3 regions of the Variovorax endophyticus genome follow, and region 2 is predicted to be linked to each of the others. Evidence: riboswitches for the same ligand, from Rfam matches in the RefSeq annotation. Region 2 holds a riboswitch; each other region holds the start of a gene.

Region 1 (5,679 bases), on a different contig from region 2:
GCGCGTCACGCGGCGCGTGGCGGCATTGAAGGTGTAGGTCTCGCTGTTGCGCCAGTGGCGCTGGCTCGCGAGCCGGTAGAGCTGGTTGTGCACGGTGACGGCATCGCTGGGCGTCCAGAGCGCGTCGAGGCGGGTCCACTTGTCGTCGTACTTGAGCTCGGCGTCGTCGACGTTGTAGTTCTGGCGCAGGGTCCGGCCGTCGAGGCGCCCGTCGATCAGCGGCACGCCCTGGTAGCGCTGCGGCGACTGGCGGCCCTCGTCGTGCGACAGGGTGAACTGCAGCTCGGGCGAGACGTCCAGCCGCAGCGCACCACCGACGGCCAGGCTCTCGCCCTCGCCGCGCGCCATGAAGCCGTGGGTGGCGCGGTGGCTGATGTCGAAGCGGTACGAAAGCTTGTCGTTGATCGCGCCGCCGCTGCCGAAGGCGGCCTGGCGCGTGGCGTCGGAGCCGTAGCTCAGCAGCGCCTCGTTGTGGACCGGTCCGCGCGTGGGCTTCTTGGGCACCACGTTGATCGCGCCGCCGATCGCGCCTTCGCCGTACATGACCGAGGCCGCGCCGCGCAGCACCTCGATGCGGTCGACCGACCAGGTGTCGAACGGGAAGGTGACGGTGCCCGCGCCCGCGAACAGCCGCGTGCCGTCGAACAGTTGCATCACCGAGCCATGGCCCGAGAAGCCGCGCGCGGCCATCGAAGTGCTGCCGTTGCCCGGCGCGGGCGAACCCGTGATGCCGGTGGCGCGGGTGGCCGCCTCGATGACGGAGACGTCGCCGCGCGCGCGGATGGTCTCGCCGGTCAGCACCTCGATGCTGGCGGGCGTCTCGAGCGGCGTGAGGCCGAGGCGGCTGCCGGTCTGCGTGGGCTCGGCGAGCGACAGCGCGGTCTGGGCACCGGCCTCGACCTGCACCGGCGGCAGGCTGGGGGCGGCCTGCTGCGCGAAGCTGCTGCCGGCGCCGAAGGCGAGGCCGATGGCGGCGGACATGCCGCCGAGGCGGCGGGCGGCGGGGCGACCCCGGTGGCGGTGCGGGCGGCGGCCGGCCGCGCCCGTGCGATCGCCCGACGGCGATGCGTGATCCATGTGACTTCTCCTCCGACCCGCGTCCCCGCAGGTTCTCTGACCGAACGTGGACACGGCGGGAAGTCGATCGATGGCCGGGACCGGCGGCGGGAAAAGCAAGCGCTTCGCCGGCCGGCGGCCCGGACACGCACTCCCGCAGCGTCCGAGGCGGTGACGAAGGCCGGTATCCGGGCTCGCGGAGCGCAGCGGCGCGCAGTCGATACTGCAGCGCCGTTGCGGAAGCCCTCGCCTTCCCACGCCTTGGGGGCGCAGTGGCTGCCGATGCCCTGGGGGCATGGCGTAAGGACGTCCAGATCCGCTGACCGTTGCGGGGGCAGCGCAGGAATGGAGGCGTCGATCCGTGAACCGACGCGTCGCACCTGCTTCCCGTTTAACCCCGTGGCCATGGCATGCATGGCTGGCGGGGCACCTTCGAACCGTGGTGCCGGTGCGTCCTTCCTTCCTCGGAAGAATGGCCGCACCGAACGGCGGGAATTATAGGGAGCGGGTGCGCGCGGGCTCGTCGGGCGTGCGGGTGTCCTGCGGCCGGCCGGGGCCTTCGGTGCCGAACAGCCGGCGCAGCACGCTGACGCCGGCCACCAGCGCGTTCGAATAGCTGGTGTGCGGCTCGATGGCCGCTTCGAGCGGCAGGTAGGAATGCACCGCGCCCTCGCCCGCGGCATCGTCGACCGCCTCCATCAGCACCCAGTAGAACTCGCCGGGCTCCAGCTCGTGGACGGTCAGCGCGAGGTTGCGGGGCGACGGCGACAGGGTGGCGGGGATGGTGTTCACGCGAAGCTCTGGAAGGTGGGCGTTGGCGATGATGGGGGCGCGCCGCCGGGATCGTGGACACGCCCTGTCACAACGCGCGTGTACTCGATCACGTTCACCGCCGGCGAAAACCCTGTGGGCCTCCTGCGACGGGCGTTGGCGCCCACCGTTCCCAGCTCCCGGGCTTCTCCTACATGCGAGTGCCGGTGCGCGGCCTAGTTTCGAAGCGGATCAGCAGCCAGCCAAGACACACAGGAGGCCCCCCAATGAAGCAGTTCAGCCTGGAATCGCGGATGACATCGAGCATCGGCGGCGCGTTCTATCCCACCGGCTACTCGATGGTGATGTTCCCGAGCGCGGAGGACGCCGACCGGATCGGCCGCCAGCTCATCGAACAGGGCGTGAGCGGCGACGACGTCTACCTGCTGCCGCCCGCCACCGTGCTGGCCGAGATCACCCCGACCGTGAAGGAGGCCGACAACCCCCTGCCCTCGGCCGGCACCGATGGCGCGACCGTGCGCGCCTACACCAAGCTCGCGCGCGAGGGCCACACGGCGCTGCTGGTACGCACCGAGGAACAGGAAGACGCCGAACGCCTGATGGACGTGGTGCGCACGGTGCCGTACTCGATCGCCCAGCGCTATCGCATGCTGGTGATCGAGGACCTCTAGAAAAAGCGCTCAGGCCGGCGCGCCCGGCACGGTGGGCGCGCCGTTGGCGCCATGCGCCGCGGGCGGCGCCACGGCGCGGCGCACCGCGTCGCGCGCCATCGCCTGGGCCAGCTCGTGCTCGCCGAGGAAGACGTTGGCCGAGACCTCGCGCGTGAGCAACTCCGCTTCCGCCTCGTTGTGGCTGCGGATCACCGTCTCGATCGTGGGATTGAGGGTGCGCGCGGTCTCGATCATCTGCCGCACGTTGAGCGCGGCCGGCGTGGCCACCACCAGCACCCGGGCACGCGCGATGTGGGCCTGGATCAGCACGGCGGGATCGGCCGCGTCGCCATAGACGGCGGCACCGCCCTCCTCGCGCAGCTTCTCGACCAGCTCGCGGTTCTGTTCGGCCACGACGTAGGGGATGTCGTGCGCCTTGAGCTCGGCCGCGATGCGGCGCCCGACCCGGCCGTAGCCCACCAGCACGACCTGGCGCGAGAGGTAGCGCGCCTCGGTGCTCATCGGCAGCTCGGCCAGCGGGTCGTCGCGCGCCTCGAGGCGGCGCGCGAACGAGGAATGGGCATGCAGCCATTTCTGCAGCGGCGCGATCAGGCTGAACCACAGCGGGTTGGTGGCGATGGAGATCAGGGCGCCGGCCAGGATCAGGCTCTGCCCCTCGGTGGGCATGAGGCCGAGCGAGACGCCCAGGCCGACCAGGATGAACGAGAACTCGCCAATCTGCGCCAGGCTGGCGCTGACGGTGAGCGCGGTGGCCAGCGGATAGCGCAGCACCAGCACGAGGCCGCAGGCGGCGAGCGACTTGCCCAGCACGATGACCAGCACGACGGCCAGCACCTGCAGCGGGCGCTCGAGCAGCACGGAGGGATCGAACAGCATGCCGACCGAGACGAAGAACAGCACGGCGAAGGCGTCGCGCAGCGGCAGCGATTCCTGGGCGGCGCGGTGGCTGAACTGCGACTCGCGCATGACCATGCCGGCGAAGAAGGCGCCGAGCGCAAAGGAGACGCCGAACAGCGCCGCCGAGGCGAAGGCGATGCTGACGGCGGCGGCCACCACGCACAGGGTGAAGAGCTCGCGCGAGCCGGTGCGCGCGACCTGCCAGAGGATCCAGGGGAAGACGCGGCGCCCGACGATCAGCATGAGGGCGACGAAGCCGCCGACCTGCAGCAGGGTGAGACCCAGGGTCTGCCACAGCGGCGAGGCGTCGGTGCCGGCGGCGCGGCCGCCGAGGGTCTCGGCGAGCGGGGGCAGCAGCACGAGCACCAGCACCATGGCGAGGTCTTCCACCACCAGCCAGCCGACGGCGATGCGGCCGGTGAAGGAGTCGAGGATGCCCAGGCTCTCGAGCGCGCGCAGCAGCACGACCGTGCTGGCGACCGAGAGCGCCAGGCCGAACACCAGCGCGGCGCCGAGGTTCCAGCCCCACCACAGCGCGAGCGCGCCGCCGAGCAGCGTGGCCACGCTGATCTGCAGCAGCGCGCCGGGCAGCGCGATCTTGCGCACGGCCAGCAGGTCGTCGAGCGAGAAATGCAGCCCCACGCCGAACATCAGCAGCATCACGCCGATCTCGGCCAGTTGCGCGGCGATGCCGGCATCGGCCACGAAGCCGGGCGTGAAGGGACCGATGATGACGCCGGCCAGCAGGTAGCCGACGAGAGCCGGCAGGCGCAGGCGCGCGGCGAGGAAGCCGAGCACCAGGGCCAGGCCGAGGCCGGCGGCGATGGTGTTGATGAGTGAGACGCTGTGGGGCATCGGCCGATTTTGCAGGAACGTGGGGGGATCGTTCATTACACGTATGCAAGACGGTTGCATTTCCCGGGGCTTGTCCGTTCGGGCCGGACATGAAAAAACCCGCCGAAGCGGGTTTCCTTTCCGAGCGCAGCCGCGGCTCAGTGCATGTGCAGGCCGCCGTTGACCGAGAAGTCGGCACCGGTCGAGTAGCCGCCCTCGTCGGTGGCCAGCCACGCGATGATGGACGCGATCTCGCTCGGCTCGCCCAGGCGCTTGACCGGGATCGTGGCGACGATCTTGTCGAGCACTTCCTGGCGGATGGCCTTGACCATGTCGGTGCCGATGTAGCCGGGGCTCACGGTGTTGACCGTCACGCCCTTGCCCGCGAGCTCCTGGGCCAGCGCCATCGTGAAGCCGTGCATGCCGGCCTTGGCCGCCGAGTAGTTGGTCTGGCCCGCCTGGCCCTTGGCGCCGTTGACCGAGCTGATGTTGATGATGCGGCCCCAGCCCTTTTCGACCATGTCGCCCACCACCTGCTTGGTGACGTTGAACATGCTGTTGAGGTTGGTCTCGATGACCGCGCTCCAGTCCTCGGGCGTCATCTTGAGGAACATGCGGTCGCGCGTGATGCCGGCGTTGTTGACCAGCACGTCGATGGCGCCATGCGCCGCCTTCGCGGCCGAGAAGGCCTCGACCGTGGACTGCCAGTCGCCGACGTTGCCGACCGAGGCGTGGAACTCGAAACCCAGGGCTTTCTGTTCGGCCAGCCACTTCGAATAGTCGCGGGTGGGACCGCAACCGGCAACGACGCGGAAACCGTCCTTGTAGAGACGCTGGCAGATGGCTGTTCCGATGCCACCCATGCCTCCAGTGACATATGCAACTTTCTTGCTCATGAGAAATTCCTTGTGTGTACTTGTCGAAAGCCTTGAACGGCCGCCTTCACTCTAGCGAGTTTCGGACCACCCCCCGTCTCGGGAAAAACACTGACCTGGGGTGTTTATCGGGTGTCACGATGTATTCGCGCAGCGGCGTTCCATCATTCTCCATGCGGGGCGCATACGCTCTTGCGTTCGCTTCGTTTCGAAGGAGTTCCAAAGTATGACTGCGAGTGTCAGCGTAAGTCCCAAGGCGGCAAACCCTGAGCCGCTCGGCGCGATCGCCGAGCGCGTCGGCGCGCTGCTGCGCGAGCGCGGCCAGACGGTGGCGGTGGTCGAGTCCTCGGCCGGTGGACTGGTGTCGGCCGCGCTGCTCGCGATCCCCGGTGCCTCGGCCTACTTCCGTGGCGGCGCCGTGGTCTATTCGCGGCGCGCGGGCCGCGCGCTGCTCGGGCTCACGGCCGAGGACATGACCGGCCTGCGCGGCGAGACCGAGCCCTATGCCTTGCTGGTGGCGCAGCGCGTGCGCGACAACCACCACTCGGGCTGGGGCATCGCCGAGAGCGGCGCGG
Region 2 (5,679 bases):
CTGCCACCATCGCAGCGCCCACCAGGTGCCCTACGCGATCCGCATGGCCTGCGACGTGCTCGCGCAGGTGCTGGCCTCGAACGTGCAGAGCCTGCTGTCGCGCGAGCAGGCGGGCCGGGCCTCGAGCGCGGCGCAACTGCGCGGCTCGCTGATCGAGGCCGTGCTGCATGCCGAGGACACCTTCAGCGCATTGATCGGCCTGGCGCGCCCGCTGGCCGATGCCTTCGACGCGCAGGCGGCGGTCATCGCCGAGCAGTCGCGGCTGCACGTGGAGGGCGAGATGCCGCGCGAGGCCGCGGCGGCGCTGATCCAGTGGCTCACCGCGTCGACGAACGGCGACGAGATCGTGGCGCTGCACGAGCGCGAGCGGCTGCCCGAGAACCTGCGTTCGCTGGGCGGCGTGTGGTGCGGCTTTCTCGCGCTGCGCTTCGACGCGATCGACAACGGCTGGCTGGTGCTCGCACGCAAGGAGCAGGTCGAGACCATCAGTTGGGGCGGCAAGCCCGAGAAGCACTACGTGAGCGGCCCGCTCGGGCCCCGGCTCACGCCGCGCGGCTCCTTCGACGTCTGGAAGCAAACGGTGCGCGACACCAGCGTGCCGTGGGGCGTCAACGACCTCGACTTCGCGCGCCAGCTGCGCGACGAGCTGATCCGCGCCAGCGCGGCGCGGCTGGCCGACACCTTCAAGGCCCGCACCGAACTGCTGGCCGTGCTCGGCCACGACCTGCGCGACCCGCTGCAGTCGATCACGATGGCGGCCAAGCTGCTCGAGCGCAGCCTGCCCGACGGCAGCAACGCCGGCGCGCGGCTGGGCCAGCGCATCCAGACCTCGAGCAGCCGCATGGCGCGGCTGATCGGCCAGGTGCTCGATGCCTCGCGCTTGCAAACCGGCATGGGCCTGCAGGTGGTGCCGGCGCAGATCGACCTGGCACGGCTGCTGGAAGATGCGGTCGACGAGTCGCGCACCGCCTACCCCGGCTCGCAGCTCGAGCTGGAGGCACCCAAGACGCTGCCCGTGCTGGCCGACCCCGACCGCATGGCGCAGTTGATCGGCAACCTCGTGAGCAATGCGCGCCACCACGGCCTGCCCGGCGAGGCGGTGCGCGTCCGGCTCGAGCAGGTCGACGCGCACGTGGTGTTCAGCGTGGCCAACCGCGCGCCGCCGATCGACGCCGCGCTGGTGCCCGATTTGTTCAGCGCCTTCAAGCAGCGCAGCGTGCCCAACGAGCGCAACAAGGGCGGACTGGGCCTGGGGCTGCACATCGCGCAGGCCATCGTGCGCTCGCACCGCGGCAGCATCGGCTATGCGCACGACGACGGCTACGTGGTGTTCACCGTGCGGCTGCCACACACGCCCACGCCCTGAGCTTTTCGCGCCGGGCGGCGCAAGACCCGCTCCTATAATCCGCCCCGCCGGCCGATGCAAACGAAAGCATCACCCAAGCCGGCGTGCGCGAAGGTGCGCCGGTCCCGTGACCGGCGTTAAACGGGAAGCAGGTGACGAGCTCCACGGGGCCCCATTCCTGCGCTGCCCCCGCAACGGTCGGCGGATTCGCGGTCCTCACAGTCGATGCCTTCGCGGGCACCGGCGGCCACTGTGCCTCGGCATGGGAAGGCGAGGATCGCGGCAGCGAAGCATCGCTCGATGCCTCGCGGCGCTCCGCAAGCCCGGATACCGGCCTTCGCCTCGTTCGGTCGCTGCGGGAGTGCAGGCAAGCCGGGCCGGTCACGCGTGGGCGCGGACCCGGTCGCTTGCAGCATCCATCGGCGCCCGGTTTGTTCTCATGGCCCGCGGGAGCGCGGGCCCGAAGGAAGCCCACGTGCGCAACATCTCCAGGCGCGGTCGCGTCAGACCCCACCAAGCCCTCATCGGATCCGGCGTCATGCTGCTCGCCTCGGTCGCTTCGGCGCAGGATGCCGAGGGCGCCGGCTCGCTGCCGCCCACCACCGTCAGCGACCGCAAGACCATCTCCACCGCCACGCGCCAGGAGGCCGACACGCTGCGCCTGCCCTTCGCCACCTATTCGGTCGAACGCGCGCAGCTCGACGCGGTGGGCGCCGTCACGCTCGAGGACACGCTGCGCAGCGTGCCGGGCCTGCAGTACGGCACGCAGGGCAACTACTACTCGCGCTTCGAGACCCGCGGGCTGCGCGACACGCAGGACGTGCTGGTGCTGATGGACGGCGTGCCGCTGCGCCTGCTGCAGGGCAATGCCGACATCACGCTGATCGCGCCCGACCTGGTGGACCGGCTCGAGTTCATCAAGGGCCCGGCCTCGGCGCTCTACGGCAAGAACGCGATCGGCGGCGTGGCGCAGTTCTTCATGAAGCCCGAGCGCGCGGGCGGCAGCCTGACGGCCACCATCGGCAGCCACGGCCGCCTCGACGGCAGCCTGCGCTACCGCTGGGACTTCGAGCGCGGCAACCTCTACGTGGGCGTGGCCAACAGCGACTACAACGGCTTCCAGCGCGATGCCGGCCGCGCGCAGTCGGCCCTGCTGGTCGGCGGCGACTTCGCCGTCACGCGCAACTGGACCACCGGCTTCCAGCTCTACGACACGCGCGTGCGCGGCGACCGCGGCTCGATCGTGCCGCTGGTCAACGGCAAGCCGATCTTCGGCATCACCTCGCGCGACAACTACGGCATTCCCGACTCCTACGTCACGGGCGACTACCAGTCCTTCTCGTGGAAGAACCGCTTCGAGCTCGGCGCCGGTTGGTCGATCAACCACCTGAGCAGCTTCGCGCGCTACAACCGCTTCTTCGCGGGCGGCATCACCATCGTTCCGCCGCCCGCGGCCGTGAGCAAGGGCTACTCGGAGAGCTACACCGCCGACCGCGGCGTCTACCACGAGCTCGCCGCCACGCACCTGATGGCGGGCAAGGGCTGGAGCAACGAGTTCCAGGCCGGCTTCAACCTCGAGCGCGGCTGGCAGGGCCTCGACTCGCCGAGCTTCAGCAACGCGCCCACCTACCGCGGGCCGTTCTACGACATCCCCGTGAGCAATGTGCGCAACGATCCGCGCGGCGTGCGCGGCAGCATCACCTCCTCGCGCTTCGACCAGGAGGTGCGCAGCGTCTACCTGCAGGACCGCTTCGAATACGGCCCGGTCGGCTTCACGCTGGGCGTGCGTCACGACCGCTTCGAGCAGACGCTCGGCCGCACAGGCACGCAGGTGATCTCGGCGCAGGAAGGCAGCCACACCAGCCCGCGCGCCGGCGTGGACTGGCTGTTCCTGCAGGGCGATGCCTCCTCGCACGCCGTGTTCGCGAACTGGAGCGAAGGCTTCCGGCCGCAGGCCGTGGCGCTCAACACGCGCGGCGGCGTGGTGGTGCCCGACATCCTACGGCCCGAGATCACGCGCAGCAAGGAAGTGGGCGTGAAGGGCCGCGCGGCGGACGACCGCTGGAGCTATCAGGTCAGCCTGTTCGAGGCCGAGAAGATCGACGGCCAGCGCTCCTACCGCAACGGCCCCGACTCCTTTGTCTTCAGCAACGCGACCTCGCGCACGAAGGGCATCGAAACGCAGTTGCAGTTCCAGCTCTCGCCGCGCTGGAACGGCTACCTGCACTACACCTGGCAGGACGCACGGCTCAAGGACTTCCAGACCTACACCGACAGCGGCGCGCGCAGCACCAACTTCGGCGGCTACCGCGTGCGCATGTCGGCCCACAACATCGCGGGCGCGGGCCTGACCTATGCGCACGGCGCCTGGGCCGTGACCGGCACCGCGAGCTACGTGGGCAGCCGCTACCTCCGCGACAATGCGGTCAATCCGCAGAAGCTGCCCGGCTACCTGCTGCTCAACGTCGCCGTGGCCTACCGCGTCAATCCTTCGCTCACACTGCAGGCCGGGGTGAACAACCTGACGAACAAGTACTACATCGCCGACGACCTGTCGGCGCAGGAAGCCGGCAACGCCGGCGCACCGAGGACGGTGTTCGCCCGCGCGCGCTACACCTTCTGAGCGTGAACCGGCGCGACGCGATCCTCGGCATGGTGTGCATGACGGCCGTTCTGCCCGCGGGTGCCGAGGAGGCGCCGTCGGGCGGCTTCCCGCGCGAACTCGTCGATGCGCTGGGCCGGCGCGTCGTCGTGCCGCGCGCGCCGCAACGCATCGTGGTGGTGTTCCCGAGCAACGTCGAGCTGGCCTGGGCGCTGGGCCTGGCCGACCGCGTGGTGGCCATCGGCGGGCGCGTGCGCTGGCCCGAGGATGCGCGCAGCAAGCCCAGCATCGGCGGCGCGCTCGGCTACTCGGCCGAGGCGGTGGCCGCCTTCCAGCCTGACCTGCTCGTGGTCACGCCCTCGCACCATTCGGCGCTGTCGCTGGTCGATGCCTTCGACCGCGCAAAGTTGCCCTGCGTGGTGCTCGCGCATCCCGACCTGCCCTCGGTGTTCCGCAACATCGACTTGCTCGGCCGCGCGACCGGTGCCGACGAACAGGCGCGCCGGGTGCGCGAGGACATGCAGGCGCGGCTGGCCGCGATCGAGCGCCGGCTCGAGGGTGCGCCGCGCCGCAGCGTCTACTTCGAAACGGCCGCTGCCGCGCGTGGCGCCTTCCAGACCGTGGGCACGGGCCACTATGCCAACGACGCGCTGGGCTGGGCCGGCGGGCGCAACGTGTTCGCCGACCTCCAGGGCGCGGCCCAGGTCAGCGCCGAGGCGATCTTCGCGCGCGACCCCGACGTGATCGTCTCGCTGCAGCAGGTGCCGCGCGATCCGGCGCTGATCGGCCAGCGCCCCGGCTGGCACACGCTGCGCGCCGTGCGCGCGAAGCGCGTGGTCGTGCTCGAGCGCGGCCACAAGCTGATTCCCGGCCCGCGCCAGATCGAGGCCGTCGAGCAGTACGCACGCGCGCTGCATCCGGAGCGCTTCGCATGAGGCACGCCACCGACGGCCGACGTGCATCGGCGACCACGGTCTGGCTCGTGCTGCTCCTGCTGCTGGCCGCGGCCGTGGTGCTCGCGCTGAGCGTGGGCGCCGCCACGGTCTGGCCCACGCAATGGTGGGGCGCCGACACCCTGCAGGCCGAACTGGTGCGCGTGTGGCGCGCGCCGCGCGTGGCCGGGGCCTTCTTCGTCGGCGCCTGCCTGTCGCTGGCGGGCCTGGTGTTCCAGGGCGTGTTCCGCAACCCGCTGGCCGAACCCTATCTGCTCGGCAGCGCCAGCGGCGCGGCCGTGGGCGCCGCGGTCTCGCTGCTGCTGCCGGCGCTGGTGCCCACCGCGCTGAGCCTGCCGGTGCTGGCCTTCGCGGGCGCCTGGGGCGCGAGCTGGCTGGTGCTGCTGGCCGGCAGGCTCGGCGGTGGCTGGCAGAGCAACCGCCTGCTGCTCGCGGGCGTCGGCCTGGCCGCGATCCTGGCCGCCCTGCGCAGCCTCATCGTGATCGTGTTCGGCGACGAGTCGACCAACCTGCGCGCCATCATCTCGTGGCAGCTCGGCGGCGTGCAGACGCCCACGGGCAGCGAGATCGCCGTGCTCGCGCCCGTGCTGCTGGTGCTGGTGCTGCTGGTGCGCGCGCTGGGCCGCGGCCTCGACGCGCTCGGCCTGGGCGAGGACACGGCCCATGCGATGGGCGTGCGCGCCGCCTCGTTCTCGGCGCGTGCCGTGCTCGTGGCCTCGCTCGCGACCGCGCTGGCCGTGAGCTGGGGCGGCCTGATCGGCTTCGTGGGCCTGATCGTG
Region 3 (5,679 bases), on a different contig from region 2:
CGACGAAGGCGCGCGTCTCGCGGCCCAGCGGGATCACGCCCAGGCCGATCTCGTTGCCCACCAGCACGACCGGACCGCGCGCATCGCGCAGCGCGCCCAACAGCAGGTTGACGTGCGCGGCGGGCGTGCGCGAGACCGGCCGCGCGCCCTCGGCGCGCAGCGGCATCAGCAGGTTCGTGAGCCACATCGTGAGGCAGTCGACCAGCACCAGCGACTCGGGCGTGCTCTGGGTCACGATGGCGCGCGCCAGCTCGACCGGTTCCTCGATGGTGCGCAGGCTGGGCACGCGCTCGGCGCGGTCGGCCTGGTGGCGCACGATGCGCTCGCGCATCTCGTCGTCGTAGGCCTGCGCGGTGGCGATCAGTACCGCGCGGCGCTGCTTCGGCGCGGCCGCCAGCCAGTCGGCCGCGCGCTGCTCGGCGCGACGCGACTTGCCGCTCTTCTGGCCGCCGAGGATGAATTCGTGTTCAGGCGTCAACGCGATGCTCCTGGGCAGCCGGTGCCCCGGTTTCGAGCGGCGCGGCGTCGAACAGCCGCGCGGTGGCTTCGGGACTGGAGGCGAACCAGGCGTGGAAGTAGCTCGCGCGCACGCAGCCGCGCACGTAGAGCGCCTCGCCACCGGCCGTGCCTTGCGGGCGACGCGAATGGGCGGCCGGCACCAGCGGTGTCTCGCAGCGCGAGTAGTGGAAGGTATGGCCGCGCAGCGTGTGCGCGCCCAGCGCGAGCGCCTGCGGGCCGAGGCCGGCGAGCCGCTTCTGCAGCGTGACGCGCCCGGGCAGCAGGCCCCAGAGCGCATGCACCGCGGCTTCGTCGCCATCCCCGGGCACCGCGATCTCGTCGAACAGCACCATCATCCCGCCGCATTCGGCCCAGATCGGCCGGCCCGCGGCCGCATGGGCGGCGAGCGCGGCGCGCAGGTCCGAACGCCGCGCGAGCGTGGCGGCATGCAGCTCGGGATAGCCGCCGGGCAGCCACAGCGCATCGCAGTCGGGCAGCGCATCGCCGGCCAGCGGCGAGAAGAAGACCAGCCTGGCGCCGAGCGCACCCAGCGTGTCGAGGTTGGCCGGGTAGATGAACGAGAAGGCCGCGTCGCGCGCGATGGCGATGGTGCGGCCCGCGAGCAGCGGCGCGATCGGGGCGACCTCATCGGTGGAAGGTGGCTCGAAGCGCACCTGCGGCAGTTGCAGCGACCCCAGCGGCGTGCCGGCCAGCGCATCGGCCACGCGGTCGAGCCGCTCGGCCGCGTCGCCCAACTCGTGCGCCGCCACCAGGCCCAGGTGGCGTTCGGGCAGCGAGAAGCCCGCGTCGCGCGGCAAGGCGCCGAGCCAGTCCGCGGGCTCGCGCAAGGCGCCGCGCAGCATGTCGGCATGGCGCTCGCCGGCCACGCGATTGGCCAGCACGCCGGCCCAGGGCATGCCGGGCCTGAAGCTCTGCAGCCCATGCGCCAGCGCGCCGAAGGTGCCGGCCATCGCTTGGGCGTCGATCACGGCCAGCACCGGCAGGCCGAAGCGCTGCGCCAGGTCGGCCGCGCTCGGCGTGCCGTCGAACAGGCCCATCACGCCCTCGACGATCACGAGGTCGGACTCGGCCGCGGCCGCATGCAGCCGCGCGCGGCAGTCGGCCTCGCCGGTCATCCACAGGTCGAGCGAATGCACGGGCGCGCCGGTGGCGAGCCGCAGCCAGTGCGGGTCGAGGAAGTCGGGCCCGCACTTGAAGGCGCGCACGCGCCGGCCCTGGCGCGCATGCAGCCGCGCGAGCGCGGCGGCCACGGTGGTCTTGCCCTGACCCGAAGCGGGCGCGGCCACGAGCACGGCGGCGCAGCGCGCCGCGCGATCGGGCAGGTGCTGGCTTACTGGGGCGTCCACTTCAATCCGACGTACGCGTTGCGGCCACCGGTGACGTAGCCGCGCGCGAGCATGTAGTCCTTGTCGCCCACATTGTCGATGCGCGCGACCAGGTCGACGTCGCGCACGATCTTCGTGCTGGCCACGAGGTTCAGCAGCGTGTAGCCGCCGAGCTTGCGCGTGTTGGCCGCGTCGTCGTAGCGCTGGCTCGAGGCCTGCACCTCGGCGCCCAGCGTCCAGCCGCCGAGGCGCCAGTCGGCACCCAGGGTGCCGTAGCGCTTGGCGCGGCGGGCCAGCAGCTTGTCGGTCGCGAGGTCGCGCGGATCCTGGAAGTCGAGCGAGGCGCGCAGCGTCACGTCGCCGATGCGGTGGCCGGCCGACAGCGTCACGCCCTCGTAGCGCGCCCGCGCGGTGCTGCCGTAGCAGCCGAAGGACGAGGCGCAGCCCCTGGCGGTCGAGTCGAACACGATCAGGTTGCGCACGTTGTTGCGGTAGACCACGATGCCGGCGTTGGTCGGGCCGTCGGTGTACTTGAGGCCGAGCTCGACGTTGCGGCTCGACTCGGGCTGCAGGTCGGGTTTGCCGTATTCGCTGAAGCGCTGGTAGAGCGTGGGCGCGCGGAAGGCGGTGCCGGCCGAGGCGGTCACGCGCAGCTTCGGCGTGATCGCGAAGCCGTAGGCGGCGCTGCCGGTGGTCTTGCCGCCGAACTCGCTGTCGTCGTCGTGGCGCACGTTGAGCTGCAACGAGTGCGGACCCTGCACGAAGCCGTAGCCGAGCGAGACCGCGTCCTGCGAGCGCTTGCGCGCCAGGCCCTTGTCAGTGCTGCTGGTGGGGGCGTTCTCGAGCCGGTCCTCGCGGCGTTCGAGCGCGGCCGTCACCAGGTGTGGACCGAAGCGCAGTTCGTTCTGGAACAGGTAGCCGCGCAGCCGGGTCTCGGTGCGGTAGTACGAGGGCATGGTGCTGTAGACCGACTGCGAATCGGTCACCTGCAGCCGCGTGCTGTAGACCTCGTTCCATTGCGCCGACCAGGTCAGGCCGGCGGTGCGCAGCCGGTTGCGGCTCTGGTCGTCGAGGTAGTAGGCCGGCGGCTTGCTGCCGGACTTGGCGGCGTCGTAGTGCGCCTTGGTATCGCTCGACAGCGCGGTGGCCTCGAGCCGCTGGCCGGGCGCGATCTGCCAGCCCAGGCGCACGTTGCCCGAGGTGGTGTTGTAGCCGTCGCGGTCGGGGCTGGTGAAGCCGTCCTTGGGCAGCGTGCGCTTCTCGAGCGGCTGGATGTTGAAGCCGCGGCTTTCCTCGTGCGCCACGCCGAACGAATAGTCGAAGGCGTTGGCCTTGCCGCTGATCGCCGCCTCGGTGCGGAACAGGCCGTGGCTGCCGACGCCCACGCCGATCGAGGGCGACACGCCTTCTTCGCCGCGCTTGGTGAACAGCTGGATCACGCCGCCGATGGCGTCGGAGCCGTAGACCGCCGCGGCCGGGCCGCGCAAGACCTCGATGCGGTCGATCTGCGCCAGCGGGATGCTCTCCCAGGCCGCGCCGCCGGTGGCCTGCGAGTCCACGCGCACGCCGTCGATGTAGACGGCGGTGAAGCGCGTCTCGGCGCCGCGGATGTAGACGCTGGTCGAGTTGCCGACGCCGCCGTTGCGCACGATCTGGATGCCGGCCTGGCGCGCGAGCACGTCGGCCACGCCGGTGGAACCGCTGCGCTCGATGGTCTCGCGGTCGATCACCGAGACATCGGCCACCAGGTCCGACAGCGGCTGCGCGGTGCGGTTGGCCGTGACCACGGTCTCGCCGAGCGCGCCGGCCGGAGTCTGGGCCGAGGCCGCCAGCGGCAACTGAGCCAGCAGCAGGCCGCCGAAGGCCGGCACCAGGGCCAGCGGCAGGCCGGCCAGGCGCATGCCGATGCGGGACGCGGGAATGCGAGCGCGCGAACGGCGCGAGAAGAAAACGCAGGAAATCATGGAGTGAGCGAACGAACGTCTATGCCCCTTGCCGGCCTCCCCGCCGGCGCCCGGGGCGCCATTGGTCCGTGCCTGCATCGACGAAGCGAAGAGCATGCGCGAACCGCCTTGTTGGCCGGTATCCGGGCTGGCAGACCGGCCCTCGCCGCCTTCCCAGGCGCCTGTTTCAGGGCGCCCAGTGGCTCGTGTGGAGAGGGTGGCGCCTTGCGGCGCCGTCTGCTTGACCGTTGCGGGGGCAGCGCAGGCGGCTTCGGTGCCGGCGCGCGGCCGGTCCCTTCACTCCTGCTTCCCGTTGAACCGCGGCGCGTGAACCACGCCGCAGGCACCAACGGGCGAGATTCTAGGCGTTGCGCCGCGCGCCTTAAGTCGAAAGTTGCGTGCGCCCGACGCTCGCCGCGTCCCGCGCACTAACATCGACGGGCTATGGGATGCCATCACCACCACCCCGCATGACCCTGCGTTCCTCGCCATTGCTGCGCCTGCGCTCCGCCCTGCAGCGCCTGTTCGGCGTATCGGGCTGGCAATCGATGCTGCTGTGGTCCATCGTCGCCGGCCTGCTCGGCACGCTCGCGACCGAGGGCTTCCGCGCCGCGCTGCGCGGCTTCGAGCACCTCGTGCTCGGCCCCGGCGACAGCCTGGTCGCGATGGCGCGCGCGCTGCCGTGGTGGGCGCGCATCGCCTTCCCCGCCGTGGGCGGCCTCGTGGCCGGCGGCCTGCTCGTGCTCGCGAAGCGCGTGGCGGTGCGCAGTGCCACCTCCGACTACATGGAGGCGATCGTGCTCGGCGACGGCCGCATCCCGGTGGCGCAGACGCTGGTGCGCAGCGCCTCCTCGCTCGTGAGCATCGGCACCGGCGGCTCGATCGGCCGCGAGGGCTCGATGGTGCAGCTCGCCGCGCTGGCCGCCTCGCTGCTGGGCCGGGTGTTCCGCTTCCCGGTCGAGCGGCTGCGCCTGCTCGTGGCCTGCGGCGCGGCGGCGGGCCTCACGGCCGCGTACAACGCGCCGATCGCGGGCGCCTTCTTCGTCGCCGAGATCGTGCTGGGCTCGATCGTGATGGAGAGCGTGGGCCCGATCCTGATCGCGGCGGTGGTCGCCAACATCGTGATGCGCGCCCTGCCCGGCTACCAGCCGCCCTACCAGATGCCGGTGTTCCCCGAGCTGCATGGCGCGGAGATCCCGCTGTTCGCGCTGCTCGGCGTGCTGCTGGGCTTCGCGGCCGCGGGCTTCCTGCGCGCGCTGCAGGGCAGCCGGGCGCTGTTCGCGCGGCTGCCGTTCGCGCTGCCGTGGCGGCTCGCGCTCGGCGGGCTCGCGATGGGGCTGGTGTCGGTGCCCTGGCCCGAGGTCTGGGGCAATGGCTACAGCGTGGTCAACGCGGTGCTGCACACGCCCTGGACCTGGACCCTGATCGCCATGGTGCTCGCGGCCAAGCTGGTCGCCACGCTGGCCACGGCCGGCTCGGGCGCGGTGGGCGGCGTGTTCACGCCGGCGCTGTTCTTCGGCTGCATGGTGGGCGCGCTGTTCGGCCATGCCGCGCAGGCGCTGTGGCCGCATGCGGTGTCGGCCCCCTACGCCTATGCGGTGGTCGGCATGGGCGCCTTCCTCGCGGGGGCCACGCAGGCGCCGCTGATGGCGATCCTCATGATCTTCGAGATGACGCTCAACTACCAGGTGATGCTGCCGCTGATGCTGGCCGGCGTGATCGCCTATTTCGTCGCGCGCTCGGCCAACGCCGGCTCGATGTACGAGATCACGCTGCGCCGGCGCGAGCAGCAGGACGAGCAGCTGCGGCTGCGCTCGCTGCACATCCGCGACCTGGTGCAGCCGGCGCAGACGGTGGTCGGCCCCGAGGCCGATCGCGAGGCGATGAGCCGG

The links. Region 2 has a riboswitch for cobalamin ahead of KV106_RS34385 (TonB-dependent siderophore receptor). Riboswitches for the same ligand answer to the same signal wherever they lie in the genome.
Region 1: linked by a shared signal. The riboswitch ahead of KV106_RS33710 (TonB-dependent receptor) and the one ahead of KV106_RS34385 (TonB-dependent siderophore receptor) in region 2 are both predicted to bind cobalamin.
Region 3: linked by a shared signal. The riboswitch ahead of KV106_RS12885 (TonB-dependent receptor domain-containing protein) and the one ahead of KV106_RS34385 (TonB-dependent siderophore receptor) in region 2 are both predicted to bind cobalamin.

Annotation. Positions count from the first base shown of each region.
Region 1 is NZ_JAHUTH010000035.1:57,396-63,074, reverse strand. Features, by position in the region: gene KV106_RS33710 (TonB-dependent receptor) at 1-1,077, opposite strand, end outside; cobalamin riboswitch at 1,219-1,504, opposite strand; gene KV106_RS33705 (hypothetical protein) at 1,552-1,848, opposite strand; gene KV106_RS33700 (hypothetical protein) at 2,094-2,498, shown strand; gene KV106_RS33695 (cation:proton antiporter domain-containing protein) at 2,508-4,250, opposite strand; gene phbB (acetoacetyl-CoA reductase) at 4,388-5,125, opposite strand; gene KV106_RS33685 (CinA family protein) at 5,331-5,679, shown strand, end outside.
Region 2 is NZ_JAHUTH010000037.1:7,248-12,926, reverse strand. Features, by position in the region: gene KV106_RS34390 (ATP-binding protein) at 1-1,366, shown strand, start outside; cobalamin riboswitch at 1,441-1,697, shown strand; gene KV106_RS34385 (TonB-dependent siderophore receptor) at 1,884-3,968, shown strand; gene KV106_RS34380 (ABC transporter substrate-binding protein) at 3,971-4,882, shown strand; gene KV106_RS34375 (FecCD family ABC transporter permease) at 4,879-5,679, shown strand, end outside.
Region 3 is NZ_JAHUTH010000008.1:188,554-194,232, reverse strand. Features, by position in the region: gene cobU (bifunctional adenosylcobinamide kinase/adenosylcobinamide-phosphate guanylyltransferase) at 1-478, opposite strand, end outside; gene KV106_RS12890 (cobyrinate a,c-diamide synthase) at 468-1,865, opposite strand; gene KV106_RS12885 (TonB-dependent receptor domain-containing protein) at 1,850-3,808, opposite strand; cobalamin riboswitch at 3,905-4,152, opposite strand; gene KV106_RS12880 (ClcB-like voltage-gated chloride channel protein) at 4,258-5,679, shown strand, end outside.